DNA from 2 places in the Shinella sp. NM-101 genome. Region 2 is predicted to be linked to the other one. Evidence: riboswitches for the same ligand, from Rfam matches in the RefSeq annotation. Region 2 holds a riboswitch; the other holds the start of a gene.
What was found. Region 2 has a riboswitch for cobalamin ahead of L0976_RS12230 (hypothetical protein). Riboswitches for the same ligand answer to the same signal wherever they lie in the genome.
Positions count from the first base shown of each region.

Region 1: it holds a riboswitch for cobalamin, as region 2 does, so the genes downstream of both, L0976_RS01730 (CbtB-domain containing protein) here and L0976_RS12230 (hypothetical protein) in region 2, are expected to answer to the same signal.

Region 1 covers NZ_JACBFT010000001.1:359,080-362,481, forward strand. The annotation lists gene cobW (cobalamin biosynthesis protein CobW) at 1-512, opposite strand, end outside; gene cobU (bifunctional adenosylcobinamide kinase/adenosylcobinamide-phosphate guanylyltransferase) at 516-1,040, opposite strand; gene L0976_RS01725 (CbtA family protein) at 1,042-1,827, opposite strand; gene L0976_RS01730 (CbtB-domain containing protein) at 1,840-2,016, opposite strand; cobalamin riboswitch at 2,066-2,429, opposite strand; gene L0976_RS01735 (peptidoglycan-binding protein) at 2,509-3,402, opposite strand, start outside.
Region 2 covers NZ_JACBFT010000005.1:174,067-177,468, reverse strand. The annotation lists gene metH (methionine synthase) at 1-1,141, opposite strand, end outside; gene L0976_RS12230 (hypothetical protein) at 1,225-1,440, opposite strand; cobalamin riboswitch at 1,534-1,753, opposite strand; gene L0976_RS12225 (GH36-type glycosyl hydrolase domain-containing protein) at 2,159-3,402, shown strand, end outside.

The DNA.
Region 1 (3,402 bases), on a different contig from region 2:
TCGAAGAGCTCTTCGAGCGGGCTTTCATGGTCGAGGTTCTCGTCCGTCACGCGCAGCGCATCCACCTTGTCGTGGTCGTCGGCAAAGCGCCCGGCGGCAACGGCCGCGCTGTCCACCACGGTGATGACGCCGTCGACCGTCACCTGCGTCTTGATTTCCGGCCAGTTGAAGGCGGCGACGAGCGGCTGCGGCAGCGCAAGGCCGGAGGTCTCGATGACGATATGGTCGGGGCGGTTCTCGCGCTCGAGGAGCTTCGTCATGGTGGGAATGAAATCGTCGGCGACGGTGCAGCAGATGCAGCCGTTGGTGAGCTCGATGATGTCGTCCTCCGTGCAGGCCTCCGCGCCGCAGCCCTTGAGCACGTCGCCGTCGACGCCGAGATCGCCGAACTCGTTGATGATGAGCGCAATGCGTTTGCCCCCGGCATTCTGCAGGATGTTGCGGATCATCGTCGTCTTGCCCGCGCCGAGGAAGCCGGTGATGACGGTGGCGGGGATTTTCTGTTGCAGCATGGCTCAACCCTTCATTTTCAGCGGCAGTCCGGCCGCGACGAAATAGACTTCTGGCACGAGGGCGGCGACCTTCTGGTGCAGCCGCCCGGCATGGTCGCGGAATTCGCGCGCCATGCGGTTGTCAGGCACGATGCCGAGGCCGACCTCGTTCGACACGAAGACCAGCCGGCCCGGCGCCGCCGCGATCGCGGCGAGAAGGCCGGTAAATTCGGCGGCGATGTCGCGCTCCTCCAGCATCAGGTTCGTGACCCACAGCGTCAGGCAGTCGACCAGCACCGCGCGGTCCGCGCGCGCCACCGCGGCGATGCGATCGGCGAGCGCCAGCGGCTCCTCATGCGTCTGCCACCCGCTCCCGCGATCTTCCCGATGCCTGGCGATGCGCTGCCGCATCTCGTCATCGAAGGCGCGGCCGGTGGCGATATAATGGCGCGAAAGACCGGTTTCGGCGACCAGTCTTTCGGCAAAGGCGGATTTTCCGGAACGTGCACCGCCCAGAACCAGGACGGGTCCGGGCGATGTCGTCTTCATGTCAGTCAGCCCTGGCGATCTTCTCGTTGGCAAAGCCCAGCGACAGGCCGAGCACGATCCAGAAGAACAGCGTCGTGGCGAGGGCCGCGACGGCGAACTCCGCGCCGAGAACCGCCGGCACGTTGCTGGAGATGTCGCCCGGCTGGGGCGCACCGTAGACCTGCGGGGCGGCGACCAGCACGATGCCGGCGACCTTGGCGATGATCCCGTCCTTCAGGAAGAGCAGGTAGAGCCCCGCCGCCGAGAGGACGACGGTCGCGATCCACCAGACCTGGCGGTCGCCGAGATCGGCAGCCGGGAAGCCCGGCAGTTCCGGCGGCAGGCCGATGGCCGGCAGCATGTGCACGGCAAGCCAGCCGGCGGCACCCCACAGCGCACCGTTGGCAACGGTGATCGGATGGCCGGAAACCAGGCTGAAGCCGGCGAGCAGGAGCGCAAAGCCGGTGCCCGTCACGAGATTTGCAAGCAGCGTGCCGGAAAAGCGGCTCATGCCGAACATGATGCCGCCCTCCTCGTGGCCCTCGCCGTCATGGGCCTGGGCGACGGAAACGGGCGACAGATAGGCGGCGACGTCGAGGATGGCCGCGCCGAGCGAGGAATGCTCCTGCGTCTGGACGGCACCGTCGGCCGACGGCGTCGTGCCCTCGCCGGCAGGAGCCGGCGCCTCACCCTCGAATTCCTCGGCGTGCAGGATGAGCGGCACGACACGCGCCTCCTGGGCGGCCGTCATGAGGGCGCCGGAGAACAGCCCGGCCACCAGGGCGGCCAGGAGATAACGAACGATCATGTCGAAAACTCCTTAGTGGCAGGGAAAGCCGTAGGAGTGACGCGTGTCGTGCGCCGTGTCGTGCAGCACGGCCGAATTCGCAAGGCCGGCACCGAACACGAGGAAGGCGCCGAGCAGCAGCGCGAAAATGCCGGCGACGAGGCGGTCGTTTGCCGAAAGGGAAATAGAAGACGTGTTGGAAACAGCCATGACAACCTCCGTGCAGGCGTTGGGGAAGCCCCTCCCCGGGTCGGGCAACATGCCCTTCGCATTGGCCGGCAGGTTTCCTGGCTCGCGGCGTCCGGCGCTCGCACGCCTGCGGGTTGCCCTCGCCTTCCCGGGAAAGGCATCGCGAAAGGTGGACGATTCGTAGAAATGGAGGCGTCCAACCCCTGCTTATCGCGATGCCACCCAGTGGCTTTTCCGGCTGGTCGACAAACCGCGTCCGGGGCACCATTGCCCTTTGCCGCAGCCATCCCCTCCACCCGGATGAGCGTCCCTCGCCACTCTACAGTCGCGGGGTCGGCCGTGATTGCAGCGCCCTGGTTGGGTCCACCACGTCACATTCCCATTTACTCCCCGATCCGTTTCCGGACCCGGGAACCATCCAATAGTGCGGATGATTATGCGTCCGCCCCCGGGAAGTCAATCGACAGGCAGCGCCATCGCCTGTGCTGAAACCGCCGTCCGCCCGTCGCAATCTCAATAGCCGGGGATGATCACCACCCCGCCACGGCGGCGGTAATAGCCGTCGTCGCGATAGTACGGGCCGTCATAGTAGTCGTCGACAGGGCCCTCCAGCACGTCGTAGCCGCGCTGGTAGCGCCGCTGGCGATTCTGCCGGGTCTCGGCATATTGCGCCGCCTCGCGCAGCATCCGGTACTGCTGGCGGGTGAGATAGCCGTTGGCACGATAGCCGGACGAGCCCTGCCAGGCGGCGATCGCCGAGCGGGTGCGCGGGCCGAAGACGCCGTCGGCACCATAGGTGTTGTAGCCGAGCGCGCTCAGCCAGCGCTGCGCCTGGATGCGGACCGAGCGGTCCATATAGGCTTCGCGCGGATCGACGACCGGCTCTTCCACCTTGCGCCGGGTCTCCGTGGTTTCCGTCCCGGCCTTCGAAAGCGCGGCGAGGCGCTCGCGGGCATCCGCGACGAAGCGGCCGTTCGGATAGGCGGCGATATAGCCGCGGAAGGCCTTCTCGGACCCGTCGACCACGGCCTTCTGGAAGGTCTCTTCCTCGCGCTTGGCCGCATCCGCCTTCCCGGCGTCAGCGGCGCCGTCTGTCCTGCGCACGTCCTGCGACGTGCCGCCGGCGGCGGCACCCTCCGCCTTCCGGCGGGCGGCAGCAGCCTCCCCGGCGCGCTTTTCCGCTTCCTTCGCAAGCCTGGCGGCCTCGGCGGCCTTGGCTTCGGCATCGGCTGCGGCCCTTGCGGCCTCCGCCTTCAGGCGCTCCACCTCGGCGGCCTTCTCGTCCGCAAGCTTGCGGGCGGCGGCGGCTTCCCGCTCGATGCGCGCCTTCTCGGCGGCCGCGGCCTTTTCCGCTTCGGCGCGCTTTGCCTCGGCCTCGCGGCGGGCGGCCGCTTCCTGTTCGGCACG
Region 2 (3,402 bases):
TGGTGCGCTCGCCGACGTTCACGAAGGGGATGGCCTCGGTCAGCGTGAAGGGTTCGAGGCCGGAAAGGCGCATGTGGCGGGGAATGTCGGGGATTTCGCGCGGCCTGTGGCGGGCTGCGGCCCCGGCGATGGCGCGGATGTGGTCCGGCGTCGAGCCGCAGCAGCCGCCAACCACGTTGACGAGGCCGTCGCGCATGAAGCCCTCGATCTGCGCGGCCATCTCCTCGGGGCTCTCGTCATACTGGCCGAAGGCGTTCGGCAGGCCGGCATTCGGGTAGGCGCAGACGAAGGTCTGCGCGACGGAGGCGATTTCGGCGAGATGGGCGCGCATCGCATTGGCGCCGAGCGCGCAGTTGAGGCCGATGGAGAAGGGGGCGGCATGGCGCACCGAGTTCCAGAAGGCCTCGGGCGTCTGGCCGGAGAGCGTGCGGCCGGACAGGTCGGTGATCGTGCCCGAGATCATGATCGGCAGCTCGATGCCCTTTTCCTCGAACACTTCGCGCGTGGCGAAGATCGCGGCCTTGGCGTTCAGCGTGTCGAAGATCGTCTCGATGAGGATGATGTCGGCGCCGCCGTCGACGAGGCCGCGCACCTGATCGGCATAGGCGAGCCTCAGGTCGTCGAAGGTGACGGCACGGTAGCCGGGATTGTTGACGTCGGGCGAGATGGAGGCGGTGCGGTTGGTCGGGCCGAGCGCGCCGGCGACGAAGCGGCGCCTGCCGTCCTTCTCCTGCGCCCTCAGGCCGGCGCGGCGGGCAAGGCGCGCGCCGTCGCGGTTCAGCTCATAGACCATGTCCTCCATGCCGTAGTCGGCCTGGGCGATCGACGTGGAGGAGAAGGTGTTGGTCTCGAGGATGTCGGCGCCGGCGAGCGCATAGCGGTAGTGGATGTCCTCGATCGCGCCCGGCTGGGTCAGCGTCAGCAGGTCGTTGTTGCCCTGCTGGTGGCAGGCGCAGTCGCCGAAGCGTGTTCCCCGGAAATCCTCCTCCACCAGCTTCAGCGTCTGGATTTCCGTGCCCATCGCGCCGTCGAGCACGAGGATACGCTGGCGGGCGGCGGCTTCGAGGGCGGCGCGGATCTCGCTTCCGTCCCGTTTCGGCAGTTCGGGGCCGAACAGGGTATCCAGGTGAGAATTGGCCATGGCGAAGCCCTCCGGTGCGCAACATATCACGCCGGAATTCACATAAACGTATCTTTATGTCAATATGTCTTTATGCGATTGACCTAGTGCAGCGGCCCGTTCGCGCCGGCGAGCGAGGCGAACAGGGCCTTGAGCCGTGCGATGTCCGGATCGGGGTTTTCATAGCGGGAAAGCTTCTGCACCTCCTTCAGCGCCTCGACCGCGAGGTCCGCGCCGCGCGGCTGCCAGAGCAGCCAGGAGATGAAGACGGATTCCGGCTTCCCGTTGCCGGAAGGCTGGTTTTCGATGAATAGAGACATTTCTTCCCCAATCGGAATTGGGGGATGGCCGGACGCACGCTGCTGGAATTCGCCGACGGCGAGCAAGCGCACCCTTGGGACACCCCGCCCATGGACGTTACGAACTGTCGGGGCAGGTCTCCTGGCTTGCGGGTCGTCGCTTCTGCCGCGCCTTCCCGGTGCTTTCGCGCCAGTGGCATCGATCGACAGCAGCTCGCCGTTCACAGTTGCGGGGGCAGCGCCGGCCTTGGCGCTCCTTTCGGAGCATCGCACCGGCTTCCCTCTTAGCCTCCGGCCGTTTTCGACTCGGAAGACCCTGACGCCGGCAGACTGGCGCCACGGGCCGGCCAAGTCAATGGCGTGCCTTATCGAGAGAGGCCGGGAACTTTTGTTGTCCCCGCGCATTTCCGCTTCCGCCTGCATCCTGTTCAGGCTCGCCCCGTCGGGGAGGGGCGATTCACCAAAACCGCAGATGAGGGCTTCATGCTGCGCCGTCCGGTCCTGTTGACATGTTGCAAGTCTCTGTCCTTACGGCTAAAAAATGCCGTTTTCATGCACCACGCGGCCAGGATGCCCATCAGCGTGTCGCTTGAGCCATATCGATCCGTGAGGCGCCATGAGGGCGCGGTCCGGTGTCATGGCTGACCGCGGCGCCGAGAAGAAGCCTGTCCGCGAAAAACCCTCCGGCGCCAAGGCCGCCGCCGGATGGCTCAACATGGCCGGATCCAGAATCAGAAACATGCCCCTTCAAAATACGCCGCAAGCCCCGCGCGATGCCGACGCAAAGCAGATCGACTACAACGATTCGATCCGCGCCACCTATCTGACGCTGGAGGAGCTCGCCGCATGCGGCGAGGCGCTCGCGCACGACAGGACCGTGTCCCTGCCGGGCTACCAGCCCTTCGAGTTCCGCCCCCGGCACAAGGAGAACGAGAAGGAGATCTTCCGCGTCTACCAGGCGACGGCCAAGGACGTGGAGGCCGGCGCGCAGATCACCCCCGCCGCCGAATGGCTGCTCGACAACTACTACGTCATCGAGGAGGCGATCCAGGAGGTCCGGCGCGACTTCCCCCGGCGCTTCCTGCGCCAGCTTCCGACCATGGAGGTCGACGGACAGGCGATCCCGCGCACCTTGGCGCTCGCCTGGCTCTATGTCGCCCATACGCACAGCAGCATCTCCGAGGAGAGCCTGACGGCCTTCGTCCAGGGCTTCCAGAAGGTCGACGCGCTGAAGATCGGCGAATTGTGGGCGCTGCCCTCCTTCGTCCGCTTCGTGCTGCTGGAAAACCTCCGGCGCATTTCCAGCCGCGTCGAGCGCTCGCGCAAGATGCGCTTCAAGGCGAACGAGGTGGCCGACGAGCTGATCCGCCTCAACGATCCGGAGAAGGGCATCGCGTATCTGCGCTCGATGGAGAGCTTCGTCGAGGACAACACCTTCGTCATCCAGCTCCTCTACCGCCTGCGCGACGGCCTGCAGGCCTCCGGCGCGGTGCTCCAGTGGCTGGAGCGCAAGATCGAGAGCCGCGGCAGCGACCTGGAAGAGCTGATCGTGGCGGAGAACAACCGCCTTTCCTCGGGCAATGTCACGATGAGCTCGCTCATCAAGAGCCTGCGCACGGTGGACGACACGGAATGGCCTGTCTGGTTCGAGAGCGTCAGCCGCCTCGACGAGGCGCTGCGCCAGCGTTCGGACTACAGCGACCTCGATTTCGGCTCGCGCAACAAGTACCGCAACACGATCGAGCGCTTCGCACGCCGGTCCGGCAAGACCGAGCTCGAGGTCACCGAGACGGCGCTTGCCATGACGGCGGAAGACGCCGCCGCCCATGCCGACGACCCGGACTACGAGGCCAATGTCGGCGCCTTCCTCGTCGGCAAGAAGCGCAAGCTCCTCGAAAGGCGCATCGGCTACCGCCCCTCGCTCGTCCAGCGCATCGTGCGCCTCACCCGCAAGCTGGACTGGTTCGCCATTGCCGGCCCGAA